Regions from separate parts of the Pseudoalteromonas sp. OF7H-1 genome, predicted to be linked through region 2. Evidence: predicted binding sites of a transcription regulator. Region 2 holds the regulator's gene; the other holds the start of a gene.
What was found. Region 2 encodes NrdR, which represses ribonucleotide reductase genes. Its sites were predicted from a motif close to AAACACNANATNTNGTGTTT; they were not measured.
Positions count from the first base shown of each region.

Region 1: nrdA (class 1a ribonucleoside-diphosphate reductase subunit alpha) is a predicted target of NrdR. The motif match lies at 3,144-3,163, and genes of this name have one in related genera.

Region 1 covers NZ_JAKRFX010000024.1:12,990-20,162, forward strand. Annotated here, with positions in the region: gene gyrA (DNA gyrase subunit A) at 1-1,255, opposite strand, end outside; gene ubiG (bifunctional 2-polyprenyl-6-hydroxyphenol methylase/3-demethylubiquinol 3-O-methyltransferase UbiG) at 1,521-2,231, shown strand; gene MHN30_RS21690 (HAD-IA family hydrolase) at 2,228-2,875, shown strand; gene nrdA (class 1a ribonucleoside-diphosphate reductase subunit alpha) at 3,231-5,516, shown strand; gene nrdB (class Ia ribonucleoside-diphosphate reductase subunit beta) at 5,570-6,700, shown strand; gene yfaE (class I ribonucleotide reductase maintenance protein YfaE) at 6,700-6,972, shown strand; gene MHN30_RS21710 (YaeQ family protein) at 7,031-7,173, opposite strand, start outside.
Region 2 covers NZ_JAKRFX010000001.1:185,429-192,601, reverse strand. Annotated here, with positions in the region: gene thiL (thiamine-phosphate kinase) at 1-370, opposite strand, end outside; gene nusB (transcription antitermination factor NusB) at 414-824, opposite strand; gene ribE (6,7-dimethyl-8-ribityllumazine synthase) at 836-1,300, opposite strand; gene ribBA (bifunctional 3,4-dihydroxy-2-butanone-4-phosphate synthase/GTP cyclohydrolase II) at 1,417-2,529, opposite strand; gene MHN30_RS00850 (riboflavin synthase) at 2,558-3,214, opposite strand; gene ribD (bifunctional diaminohydroxyphosphoribosylaminopyrimidine deaminase/5-amino-6-(5-phosphoribosylamino)uracil reductase RibD) at 3,216-4,328, opposite strand; gene nrdR (transcriptional regulator NrdR) at 4,325-4,774, opposite strand; gene glyA (serine hydroxymethyltransferase) at 4,860-6,116, opposite strand; gene thrC (threonine synthase) at 6,374-7,173, opposite strand, start outside.

The DNA of each region.
Region 1 (7,173 bases), on a different contig from region 2:
TACCAAGATCCCAAGCTCGCGCAGTTAGCGCCGCTTTCGCTTCTGCTGGAGTTGGTGACTTACGAATAAGCTCAATGATTGGGTCAATGTTGGCTAGCGCAATTGCGAGGCCTTCAAGCGTATGCGCTCGGTCTCTTGCCTTACGCAGGTCAAATACAGTACGACGCGTTACGACTTCACGACGGTGAATAATAAACGCATCAAGCATTTCTTTCAGGTTGAAACACTTGGGCTGGTTGTTATCTAGTGCAACCATATTGATGCCAAACACAGTTTGTAGTTGTGTTTGAGCGTATAGGTTGTTTAGTACAACCTCACCGACTTCACCGCGTTTGATTTCAATAACAATACGCATACCGTCTTTATCAGACTCGTCGCGTAGTGCACTGATCCCTTCAACCTTTTTGTCTTTAACAAGCTCTGCAATCTTTTCAATTAGTCTTGCTTTGTTAACTTGGTAAGGAATTTCATGAACGATGATGGTTTCTTTGTTTGTTTTCTCATCGACTTCGATTTCAGCTTTCGCGCGAATATAGATCTTACCACGACCTGTTTTATAGGCTTGTTCGATGCCGTTTTTACCGCTAATGATGGCAGCAGTCGGGAAATCAGGACCCGGAATATAGTCGATTAACTCTTCAATGGTGATGTCTGGATTCTGGATCACAGCCAAACAACCATTGATCACCTCAGTTAAGTTGTGAGGTGGAATATTGGTCGCCATACCAACCGCGATACCAGATGAACCATTCACCAATAAGTTAGGCACTTTAGTTGGTAACACATCTGGAATTTGCTCTGTACCATCGTAGTTTGGTACATAATCAACGGTTTCTTTTTCAAGGTCAGCAAGTAACTCGTGAGCGACTTTCGCCATACGTACTTCGGTATAACGCATCGCAGCTGCAGAGTCACCATCGACAGAACCAAAGTTACCTTGTCCATCTACGAGCATATAGCGTAGAGAGAAAGGCTGAGCCATACGTACAATAGTATCGTAAACCGCGCTATCACCATGCGGGTGATATTTACCGATTACGTCACCAACTACACGAGCTGACTTTTTATAAGGTTTGTTCCAGTCATTTTTAAGTTCATTCATCGCGAACAATACACGACGGTGAACAGGCTTTAGGCCGTCACGTACGTCAGGTAATGCACGACCTACGATTACACTCATTGCATAATCTAGGTATGAATTTTTTAATTCATCTTCGATATTGACTGGCAGGATTTCATTGGCGAGATCAGACATTTGACTCCACTTTCCTTCAGTGTCCACCCCTTTTGTGTCACACTACAACTTGTGTTGAGATGCTATCTGAATATCAAATTGCTCTTTCTGCTGAAGCGCCAATTAAACGCGCTTCAAAAAATAGCCGAATTGCCTCAGAGTATCAGCGGGGGCTTTGTTTATTATAAAATTCGTCAAGCATGCTAACACACTTTTTACCGTTTTACAGGTGCTATTTTTATCTAATCCCCTTTATAATGCGCTCAATTCGACGAGGAAGTTTTTTATGACCGAACATCAAAATGTAGACCCTAATGAAATCGCTAAATTTGAAGAAATAGCAGAGCGCTGGTGGGACCGAGAGGGAGAGTTTAAACCATTACACGACATTAACCCGTTGAGATTGGACTTTATTAACGATAAGTGTGAAGGCCTATTTGCAAAAACAGTATTGGATGTCGGTTGTGGTGGCGGGATTTTAACAGAAAGCATGGCTAAGCTGGGTGCAAATGCAACCGGTATCGATATGGGGCAAGAGCCGCTTAACGTCGCAAAGCTCCACGCATTAGAGGTCGGCGTTAACGTAGACTATCAAAAAGTGCCAGCGGAAGAATTCGCAGCTATGCACCAAAGTGAATTCGATGTAGTAACTTGCATGGAAATGTTAGAACACGTACCAGACCCAGAATCCATTATTCGTTCAGTCGCGCAGCTAGTTAAGCCCGGCGGTCATGTATTTTTTTCTACCTTAAACAAAACTACAAAAGCGTATTTACTGGCTATCGTCGCTGCTGAAAAACTGCTTAAAATGGTTCCTGAAGGCACGCATGAGCACGATAAGTTTATTCGCCCTTCGACCTTAATTGACTGGGCTGAAAAGTACGACCTCAAAGTCAGAGCGGCGACAGGGATTAACTACAACCCTATCGGCAAAACATTTACCTTAACGAAAGACGTTTCAGTTAACTACATTCTACACTTTGAGAAGCTGGCATGATCCAAGCGGTACTATTTGATTTAGACGGCACCTTGCTGGATACCAGTGATGATTTGGGCGCTGCACTAAACCACGTTTTAACTGTTAATAAAATGCCTTCTGTCGGCAAACAGGTATATAGCAGTGCGATTTCAAACGGCGTAGCAGCGATGTTACAGGTAGGGTTTGGTGAGTCATTAAAGCACTTTGATACTCAGATATTACGTCAGGGGGTACTCGACTACTATCTGGCAAATCTATCAGTACATTCCCAATGTTTTGCGCAAATTGGTGAGTTATTAGCGGCACTTTTAGAAAAAGAGATTCAGGTTGGGATCATGACCAACAAACCTGAGTTTTTAACACTTCCGCTACTAAAACAGATCCCTGAACTTGCAAAGATCGAGACAGTAGTATGCGGAGATACGCTGGCGGTGGCCAAACCTCATCCCGAGCCTTTACTGTTAGTGGCGTCAAAATTGGGGGTGTCACCAGCGCAATGTATTTATGTTGGCGATGCTGAGCGAGACATTATTGCTGCAAAATCCGCAAAAATGATTAGTGCAGCAGCAATGTGGGGATTCATTCCATCTGAAGCTGAAGCTAAGTCTTGGCAGGCGGATCTCTATCTTACTAACCCATTAGACACGTTATCGCATATTTAGTGTCGATAAAAAAATAAAACACCATATATTGTGTTTTTGCTATAATAGATACGAATTTGTGTAGAAAAAAATCAGTTAGAATTTTTTTTTATTTTTGCTGAAAAGCATCATCTTTTTGTTGATTTTTCTTTGTGGGCAGATAAGTGGATTGTCATAGGTTAGTGGATACTTACATAAATAAATTATCCCAAACTTATCCACAATTCTGCCCAAGTTGTTCTCTTGCAAATTCACATCAACCCCACTATCTTGTGATCCCTAGCCACTAGGGCACCATATATAGTGGTGGTTTGCTAAACAATTTTATATTCGTGCGATATCTAAAGCGCGTTCCTAAGGAATACAGGCACATAACATGAACCAACAGCTATCTGTATGCAAAAGAAACGGTCGCAAAGAACCGTTAGATCTAGATAAGATCCATCGTGTCATTACATGGGCGGCAGAAGGCCTAGATAACGTCTCAGTTTCTCAGGTTGAATTAAAGTCACACATCCAGTTTTATGACGGTATTCGTACTGGTGATATCCACGAAACGATTATTAAAGCTGCAGCCGATCTGATCTCAAAAGAGTCTCCAGATTATCAGTATCTAGCCGCTCGTTTGGCTATTTTCCACTTGCGTAAGAAAGCCTATGGCTGTTTTGAGCCGCCGCACTTACACGACCACGTGGTAAAGCTGGTTGAAGACAAGCGCTACGATCAGCACCTTCTTACTGACTACACAAAAGCAGAGTTTGATGAGCTAAACAGCTACATCGACCATAGCCGAGATATGAACTTCAGCTATGCAGCTGTTAAGCAGTTGGAAGGTAAGTACCTTGTACAAAACCGCGTAACGGGTGAAATCTATGAAAGTGCGCAGTTCTTATATGTTCTTGTAGCTGCTAGCCTGTTTGCAAACTACCCGAAAGAAACGCGTCTAGATTACATTAAGCGATTCTACGATGCGGTTTCAACATTCAAAATTTCATTACCAACGCCAATTATGGCGGGTGTTCGTACGCCGACACGTCAGTTTAGTTCATGCGTACTGATTGAATGTGCTGATAGCCTAGATTCAATCAACGCAACTTCTTCTGCGATTGTAAAATACGTCAGTCAGCGCGCTGGTATTGGTATTAACGCAGGTCGTATTCGTGCACTAGGTAGCCCAATCAGAAATGGTGAAGCGTACCACACAGGATGTATTCCATTTTATAAGCACTTCCAAACGGCTGTTAAAAGCTGTTCTCAAGGCGGTGTGCGTGGTGGCGCAGCGACCCTATTCTACCCGCTTTGGCATCTTGAAGTTGAAAACCTATTAGTACTAAAAAATAACCGAGGTGTTGAAGAGAACCGCGTGCGTCATTTAGATTATGGCGTGCAGTTCAACAAAACCATGTATAGCCGCCTAATTAAAGACGACTATATCACGCTATTTAGTCCATCAGATGTGCCAGGTCTTTACGACGCATTCTTTGAAGATCAAGATAAATTCGAAGAACTGTATGTTAAGTACGAGCAAGATGAGGCTATTCGTAAGAAACGCATTAAAGCGATTGAATTATTCTCAATGTTTGCGCAAGAACGTGCGAGCACCGGTCGTATTTATCTACAAAACGTTGACCACTGTAATACACACAGTCCGTTTGACTCTAAGGTTGCACCGATCCGCCAGTCAAACCTATGCCTTGAAATTGCACTACCAACGAAGCCGTTAAGCCATGTAAATGACCCTGAAGGTGAAATTGCACTTTGTACGCTTTCAGCATTTAACTTAGGTGCCATCAAGTCTCTAGATGAGCTAGAAGAGTTAGCAGAGCTTGCGGTTCGCGCACTTGATAACCTATTAGACTATCAAGACTACCCTGTTCCTGCTGCGTACAATGCAACGATGGGACGCCGTACACTGGGCATCGGTGTGATTAACTTTGCTTATTATCTTGCAAAGAATGGTGTTAAGTACTCAGATGGTAGTGCTAACGGCCTAACACACAGAACATTTGAAGCGATCCAATACTATCTGATGAAAGCATCGAATGAACTGGCAAAAGAGCGTGGCGCTTGTCCTAAGTTTAACGAGACGACCTACTCACAAGGTATCATGCCAATAGATACCTATAAGCGTGACCTTGATAAAGTCTGTGAAGAGCCATTACGCCTTGACTGGGATGCATTAAGAGCAAGTATCCAAGAACACGGTATGCGTAACTCAACGTTGTCAGCCTTGATGCCATCGGAAACATCATCGCAAATTTCAAATGCGACAAACGGCATTGAACCACCTCGTGGCCATATCAGTGTTAAAGCGAGTAAAGATGGTATCTTGAAGCAAGTTGTACCTGAGTACGACCGCCTCAAAGACAACTATGAGCTACTTTGGGATATTCCATCTAACGATGGTTACCTTGCGCTAGTTGGTATTATGCAGAAGTTCATCGATCAAACTATCTCTGCAAATACCAATTATGATCCAAGTAAGTTTGAAGCGGGTAAAGTTCCTATGAAGCTATTGCTAAAAGACTTACTCACCGCGTACAAACTTGGTGTTAAGACACTTTACTACCATAATACCCGCGATGGTGCTTCGGATGCTCAAGATGAGTTGAAACCAGAAGCAGAAGACGATGGCTGTGAAGGCGGCGCTTGTAAGATATAACTTTTTATGCGGGTGGTCTTCACCCGCTTTTTTAGGTATTGAGTAACACATTTATGGCATATTCTACGTTTAGCAGAAATCATAACGACCAATTAAAAGAACCGATGTTTTTCGGACAAACTGTTAATGTATCTCGCTACGACCAACAGAAGTTCCCTATTTTCGAAAAGCTAATTGAAAAGCAATTATCGTTTTTCTGGCGTCCAGAAGAAGTAGACGTAAGTAAGGATAGATTGGACTTTCAGGCACTTCCTGAGCACGAAAGACATATCTTTTTGAGCAACCTAAAATATCAAACATTGCTAGACAGTGTGCAAGGTCGCTCTCCAAACGTTGCGCTTTTGCCGATCGTCTCCATCCCTGAACTTGAAACTTGGATCGAAACTTGGGCGTTTAGTGAAACGATCCACAGCCGCTCTTACACTCACATTATTCGTAATGTGACGCAGAATCCGGAAGTGATCTTTGATGACATCGTGGGCAATGACAAAATTGTTGAACGTGCGGACGCAGTTACCAAGTATTACGATGAACTGATTGAAAAGGTAAGCCTTTATAATCAGTACGGTGAAGGCAAGCATGAAATTAATGGCACAACGGTCGTCATTAACTTGTTTGAACTGAAAAAACTTCTGTATCTTTGCATCATGTCGGTAAACATCTTAGAAGCGATCCGCTTCTACGTGAGTTTTGCCTGCTCATTTGCTTTTGCTGAGCGAGAGCTTATGGAAGGTAATGCTAAGATCATCAAGCTAATTGCTCGTGATGAAGCGCTTCATTTGTCTGGCACACAGCATATGCTGAATATCATGCAAGAAGGCAAAGATGACCCTGAAATGTCTATCGTGGCAGCACAATGCCGTGACGAAGCGATTAAGATGTTTGTTGAAGCAGCTGAGCAAGAAAAAGAATGGGCTGAGTATCTATTTAAAGACGGCTCAATGATTGGCCTGAACAAAGATATTTTGTGTCAATACGTTGAGTACATCACAAATATTCGTATGGCAGCAGTTGGTTTACCAACGCAATTTGAGACCAAATCGAATCCTATTCCGTGGATCAATGCTTGGCTTGTTTCTGACAATGTTCAGGTTGCACCACAGGAAGCTGAGATCAGCTCATACCTTGTTGGACAAATCGACTCTGAAGTTGATGCCTCTGACTTTGGCGATTTCGACTTGTAATGGTTGAAAAGCCATCCTTCCTAATTCAGGTTGAGAATATTGAGGAGCCACTGAAATATGTGGCTTCTTCGTCTTCGATACTTGAGACCCTTGAAGCCGCGAATATTGAAGTCCCCTATCAATGTCGCGAGGGTTTTTGCGGCGCCTGCCGCGCCAAGCTCATTGAAGGACAAACACAGTACACAAACGAGCCACTTGCTTTTGTGAGAGATGGGGAAATTTTATTATGCTGTAGCAGACCCACAAGCCATATTAAAATAGAGTTGCCGTAAATAACCAAAACCCAAGAGATAACAACTTGCCTAATAGCCGTTATCCCTAACTAATACGTTAAATCAGCTTGGTAATTTGAGTACGAATGTAGTGTTCGCTATCAGTAACACTCATCGCCCCATTTTCAAAAATCACATCCCAATGTAAACTTCGCGTCAGCATTTCACACAATTCAACCACAAAGTCCTTAGGAATACTAA
Region 2 (7,173 bases):
CTTGCGTTGTATCGCCACCTATTACTTGTACGTTATAGTACTCGGCGATTTCATGCATGCCTTCGGTGAAGGCCTCTAACCACTCTAAGTCAGCGTTGGGTATGGTTAAACCAAGTGACACCCAAGTAGGTTCAGCGCCCATAGCAGCTAAGTCGCTAAGGTTTACCGCAATCACACGATGGCCAAGCGCCCGTGGTGGAATATCTTCAAAAAAGTGCACACCCGCAACTAGCGTATCCGTTGTTACCGCAAGCTGATTGCCAGCAGGAACTGAAACTAAGGCGCAGTCATCACCGATCCCAAGCTCTACATCTCGGCGAATAATGCCACGACCTTTAAAATAGTGATTGATTAGCTCAAATTCTTTCATACACAAAAAAGCCGGCCAAGGCCGGCTATTCCTATAGTAAAGCTTATTTGCGAATAAACTTAACCGCTTTGTCCAGTACACCGTTAACGAATTTGTGGCTTTCTTCAGCGCCAAACATTTTCGCTAACTCAATACCTTCGTTGATAGCCACTTTGTATGGCACATCTTCACGGAATTTAAGCTCATAAGCACTAACACGTAACACGGCAAGCTCAACCATATCCAATTCTTCAAGTGGACGAGCTAAATGCGGACGAATTGCTTCGTCTAGCTGCTTTTGGTTAACAACAACACCACGTGCTAAGTCTTTGAAGTATTCTACATCGACTTTCGTTACGTCGTTTTCGATCAGCATTTGCTGTTCGATATCGGCAATTGGGTTACCACTTAGCTGCCAAGAATAAATAGCTTGTAAAGCAAGTACACGTGCTTTGCGTCTAGCTGCTGGTTTCACTGAGATTCCTCTTAAATTTGCTCTAGCACGTTCACCATTTCTAGAGCTCCAAGGGCGGCTTCTCCCCCTTTGTTGCCCATTTTAGTGCCCGCGCGCTCGATAGCTTGCTCAATGCTTTCAGTAGTAAGTACACCAAAAGCAACAGGGATGTCATAATCTAATGAAACGCTAGCTAAGCCTTTGTTAGACTCGTTAGCAACTAAATCGAAGTGTGGCGTACCACCACGAATAATCACACCTAGCGCAATAATCGCGTCGTGCTCTTTTTTCATCGCAACGCGTTTTGCTGCTAGTGGTAGTTCAACCGCTCCCGGTACATATACAACCGTGATGTCTTCATCGCTAACACCACCGGTACGTTTTAATTCATCTACAGCGCCTTCAAGTAAGCTGCTACCGATAAAATCGTTAAAACGTGAAATGACAATGGCAAATTTTTTGCCAGGAGCGTATTTATTACCTTCGATTACTTTCATTAGATGTTCCTAATCTGTATGAGCAATTGCCAAATTGAGGCGCATGATAGCACAGTAATGTGGCAATCGCCTACTATCTGAATATAGGCGATTGCGATCAATTTGGCATTTTGGAATTATTTTGGTTCGACGTATTCAACCACTTCTAAGTGGAAACCAGACAGTGCATGATATTTTTTCGGTAGACTCATTAGGCGCATTTTCTGAATGCCTAAATCAGCCAAAATTTGCGACCCCACACCTACGGTGCGCGAAGTACCTTGGAATTTACGGTAGTTCACCTGTTCACCCGCATCTTCCGCAGCAAATGCCTTAACCAGCGCTTCCATCTCTTCGCTGCGTTCTTGCTTACCAAGAATGACTAATACACCTTCGTTGTCGGCGATGTGCTTCATGGCACTTTGCAGTGTCCAGCTTCTATCCGCGCTGCGATCTGAATGAAGAATATCGTTAAACGTGCTTTGCAGATGCACACGTACTAAATTGGCTTCTTCCGATTTTATCTCGCCTTTTACCATCGCATAGTGAAGTTGATTATCAATGGTGTCTTTGTACGTCACTAGATTAAACTCACCAAACTCAGTAGGCAGTCTACACTCTGCTACTTTTTCGATAGTGGTTTCGTTTAAATTACGATACTCAATTAAATCAGCAATGGTGCCGATTTTAATATCGTGTTCTTTTGCGAATACTTCTAGTTGTGGGCGACGTGCCATAGTGCCGTCTGGATTTAGAATTTCAACAATCACAGATGCAGGTTCCAATCCCGCCAAACGTGCTAAATCACATCCAGCTTCAGTATGGCCTGCACGCGTTAAAACGCCGCCTGGTTGCGCCATGATTGGGAAGATATGACCAGGTTGTACAATATCTTCAGGCACCGCACCTTTGGCAACTGCAGCTTGCACTGTACGAGCACGATCTGCCGCTGAAATCCCCGTCGTTACGCCTTTTGCAGCTTCAATAGACAAAGTAAAGTTGGTAGAGAACTGAGCGCCATTGGTTTTCACCATTAGTGGCAAGTTCAGCTGCTCACAGCGCTCCTGTGTCATGGTCAAACAGATTAACCCGCGACCATATGTTGCCATGAAATTAATTGCATCTGGTGTAATGTGCTCTGCTGCAATGATCAGATCACCTTCATTTTCTCGGTCTTCATCGTCCATCAAAATAACCATTTTACCGGCTTTAATGTCCGCGATGATTTCCTCAGCACTATTTAAACTCATAGTTTTCCCATTTTTACTTTGTCTGTGGCTACTTTATAAAGCCAGCTTTCGCCAATAGACTGGTTGTGAGAGTGGACTCGCTGGCAGCGCTTGGCTCACCCTGAATTAGTCTTTCGAGGTAGCGGGCGATTTGGTCAACCTCTAGGTTTAGTTTTGACCCGACTTGAAAACCTGCAATCGTCGTTTCTTGCGCCGTGTGTGGCACTATGGTCAGTTTAAAGCGATTTTGTTCCACGGCATTGACCGTCAAACTGATACCATCAATGGCAACCGAACCTTTATACGGAATATACTTCATTAGCGATGACGGCGCGGCTAACCAATAGTCAGTCGCTCTGGCATTAGCGGTTATCTCAACCACTTCAGCAATACCATCCACATGGCCTGACACCAAATGACCGCCTAGACGTGAAATCGGCTGCAGTGCCTTTTCAAGATTTACCTTTTGGCCTTGTTGGTACTCGGCAAAACGCGTCAAACTTAAGGTTTCGTTAGAAACATCGGCTTTGAAGCCATCATGAAACTTCTCAGTTACGGTCAGGCAAACCCCGTTAGTGGCAATACTATCACCCAAGTTTACATCGCTCATATCAAGAGATGTCGTGGTCACACGAACAATTAAATCGCCGCCCTTGAGCTGCAATTGAGTTAATGTTCCTGTTGCTTCGATAATACCTGTAAACATTTTACTTCTCTTTAGTCGCGATAAGTTTGAGATCAGGCCCCACTTGGCAAACGTCGCCAAACACTAACTCTGGTATTTGCGACATGGCACTCAGTGGCGTGGTGTTAAACAGCCCTTTTCCAGCGCCAATTATTTTCGGTGCCAAATAGACGATATATTCATCGATTAGCCCTTGTTCATGCATTACCCCCGCAAGGGTGGCACCGGCTTCTAGCCAAACATAATTACAGTGCTTTTCAGCCAGCTTGTTGAGCACGGCTTTTAGGTCGAGCTTACCGTTGATTTCAGGCACGACAATTTGCTCTACGAAATGAGGCCATTGCGCTGAATTATCAATAGTACGGCGAAAAATAATCACCGGAGATGTAATTTTAAATAGCGCAAGATCTGGTGTCAGACGATTTTGTGAGTCAATAATCGCACGTATCGGCTGGCGTAGCTCAGATTGAGGATAATCGGTGTCTTGCAAAAACTCCTCACGAACATTGAGTCTGGCGTTGTCTACCATAACCGTATCCGCTCCGGTCAAGACCACACAGCTCTGCGCGCGGTGGCGCTGTACGTCTAAGCGCGCTTCCGCTGAGGTAATCCACTTGCTCTGGCCATTGTTTAGTGCGGTTTTACCATCAAGAGAAGCGGCAAGCTTACAAGTCACGAATGGCAATCCATGCTCCATTCGCTTCAAGAATCCGGTATTCAGTGCCCTTGCTTGTGGCTCTAACAAACCAAAAGCCGTTGCAATTCCCGCGGCCTCTAACATTGCCAATCCACGCCCTGCAACTTGTGGGTTGGGATCAACCATGGCTGCAACCACTCTGCTGACGCCTGCGTCAATCAGACCTTTAGCACACGGCGGCGTTCTGCCATAGTGACTACACGGCTCAAGCGTTACATAGGCAGTTGCACCAGCGGCTTTAGCTCCAGCTTGCTTAAGCGCATGCACTTCAGCATGGCCTTCACCTGCTTTTAAGTGCGCGCCTTCGCCGACGATTTCACCGTCTTTTACGATCACACAGCCGACGTTTGGATTAGGTGTTGTGGTGTATTTACCGCGCTTTGCAAGCGTGATGGCGCGGCTCATGTAATCATGGTCTTGCGCTGTGAACTGGCTCAATCCCCCAACCTCGCAATTTCTTCACCAAACTCACGAATATCTTCAAAAGAGCGATATACTGAAGCAAATCGCACATAAGCCACTTTATCGAGCTTTTTGAGGGCTTCCATAATACATTCGCCAATCATGTCGCTTGGTACTTCGCGTTCACCCGTACCACGAATTTGAGATTTAATCTGGTGTACTACTTCTTCTATTTGTTCTGTGCTGACTGGGCGCTTTTCCAGCGCTCGGTGCATGCCATTGAGTAGCTTATCTTCATTGAAAGGCTCTCTGGTACCATCTTGCTTTATCACGCGCGGCATTAAGAGCTCTGCGCCCTCGAAGGTAGTAAAGCGTTCGTGGCATAAAATACACTCACGACGGCGACGGACTTGGTGGCCGGAAGCAACCAAACGTGAATCTATCACTTTGGTATCTTTGGCTGTACAGAATGGACAATGCATAGACGCTCTCGTTGACTCAAAAACAAAAAAGGCCGCTTGAATGCGGCCTTAATCATAACAAAAAACTGCTTTTTTGTGAGCGAAATTATGCGTAAACAGGTAATTTAGCGCAAATTGCTTTTACTTTTTCTTTCACTTGTGCCTGTACAGACTCATCATTGATGTTGTCTAGTACGTCACAGATCCAGCCAGCAAGCTCTTTCGACTCAGCTTCTTTGAAGCCACGACGAGTGATTGCAGGAGAACCGATACGCAGACCAGAAGTAACGAACGGTGAACGTGGATCGTTTGGTACGGAGTTTTTGTTTACTGTGATATTTGCACGGCCAAGCGCTGCATCTGCATCTTTACCTGTGATGTCTTTATCAATCAGGTCAAGTAGGAACAGGTGGTTTTCAGTTTTGCCAGAAACCACTTTATAACCACGCTCCTGAAGTACCGCAACCATAGCTTGTGCATTTTTAACCACTTGCTCTTGGTATGACTTGAACTCTGGCTGTAGTGCTTCTTTGAACGCAACCGCCTTCGCAGCGATAACGTGACATAGAGGACCACCTTGGCCACCAGGGAATACGGCAGAGTTTAGCTTTTTGTAGATTTCTTCATCATCACAAGCAGAGATGATAAGACCACCACGAGGACCCGCTAGCGTTTTGTGCGTTGTTGTTGTTACAACGTGTGCATGAGGCACTGGGCTTGGATAAATACCAGCGGCAACTAGACCTGCAACGTGCGCCATATCAACAAGTAGGTAAGCGCCTACTTTATCAGCGATTTCGCGGAACTTCGCCCAGTCAACGATCCCTGAGTACGCAGAGAAACCACCGATGATCATTTTTGGCTTGTGTTCAAGTGCTAACGCTTCAACTTGCGCGTAATCGATTTCGCCAGTTTCTTCGTTTAGACCGTACTGGATAGCATTGTACGTTTTACCAGAGAAGTTTACGTGTGAACCGTGCGTTAAGTGACCACCGTGAGCAAGGCTCATACCTAGCACAGTGTCATGTGGCTGAAGTAACGCTTGGAATACCGCCGCGTTTGCTTGTGAGCCTGCGTGAGGCTGAACGTTTGCGTAAGTCGAACCAAATAGCGCATTGGCGCGGTCAATCGCAAGTTGCTCAACCACGTCTACGTGCTCACAACCGCCGTAGTAACGCTTACCTGGGTAACCTTCAGCATACTTGTTTGTTAGCTGAGAACCCTGCGCTTCAAGTACACGTGGGCTACAGTAGTTCTCAGAAGCGATAAGCTCGATGTGCTCTTCTTGACGTGAAGTTTCTGCTTCAATCGCTGCAAATAGTTCTGGGTCAAAATCTGCAATATTCATGTTACGTTCTAACATGGTTTCTCCTAGGTAAACGTAAGGGTATTTTTAAAGACAATCTAGCATCACAAGATAACCAGTTTGCCTATGAAATCAGCATGGGCATATTTAAGCAGGGATTGAATTTATTTCACACCCCTATCGCGATGATATTTTTTTATTTAAACATTAATATTTTAAATAAGACAACCCAAGTTGCATTTGAAAAGCTAATATAGTCTTGAAATTGACCTTATCTGAGTGGACGTTCTACCCACTCAGACAGGTTCTCTGATTTAGTTGAGTTTTGCTAACATTGCCGCCTTCAAAGCATCATAATCTGCACTAAGCGGCTCTGCCAAACATGGTTTTTGCAATGCATCGTTCAACGGTTTAGGCATATCAAGCTGCTGATTTAAAACACCTTCTACAGATTCTTTAAATTTCGCAGGATGCGCAGTGGCAAGGAAAATTCCGGTTTCATCCGCTTGAGAGTCCAGCGCTAATCCCTCGTAGGCTATCGCAGTGTGCGGCTCAGCCAAGTAACCTTTGTCATGTAATTCTTGCATTACCGCCTGAGTCCGCGCTTCTGACACCGAACGTGAATAAAAGTCATGTTTGTTAAAATCCCCTCTTTCTAACATGATTTCAACACGAGGCCAGTTATTAGGTTTACTCACGTCCATCGCATTAGAGAGTGACTCTAAAGTGTCGTTTGGTTGCCACTCACCCGAGGCAATGTAACGGGGCACAGTATCATTTTGGTTTGTCGTGGCACTTAACTTAGCAATAGGTAATCCAATCGCCGCCGCAATCATTGCTGCACAGACGTTGCCGAAGTTACCACTTGGCACTGAAACATGTACTTTATCACGCTGCGATTTAGGTAATTGCGCTAGCGCTTCAAAGTAATAACACACTTGTGCCACTAAACGACTGATGTTGATGGAGTTTGCCGAATTAAGACCAAGCTTTTGCTTTACTTCGTCATCAAGGAATGCAGACTTTACCATCGCTTGGCAGTCATCAAAGCTGCCATCTACAGCATAACAATGAATGTTTTTCCCAAGTGTTGTAAACAGCTTTTGTTGGGCAA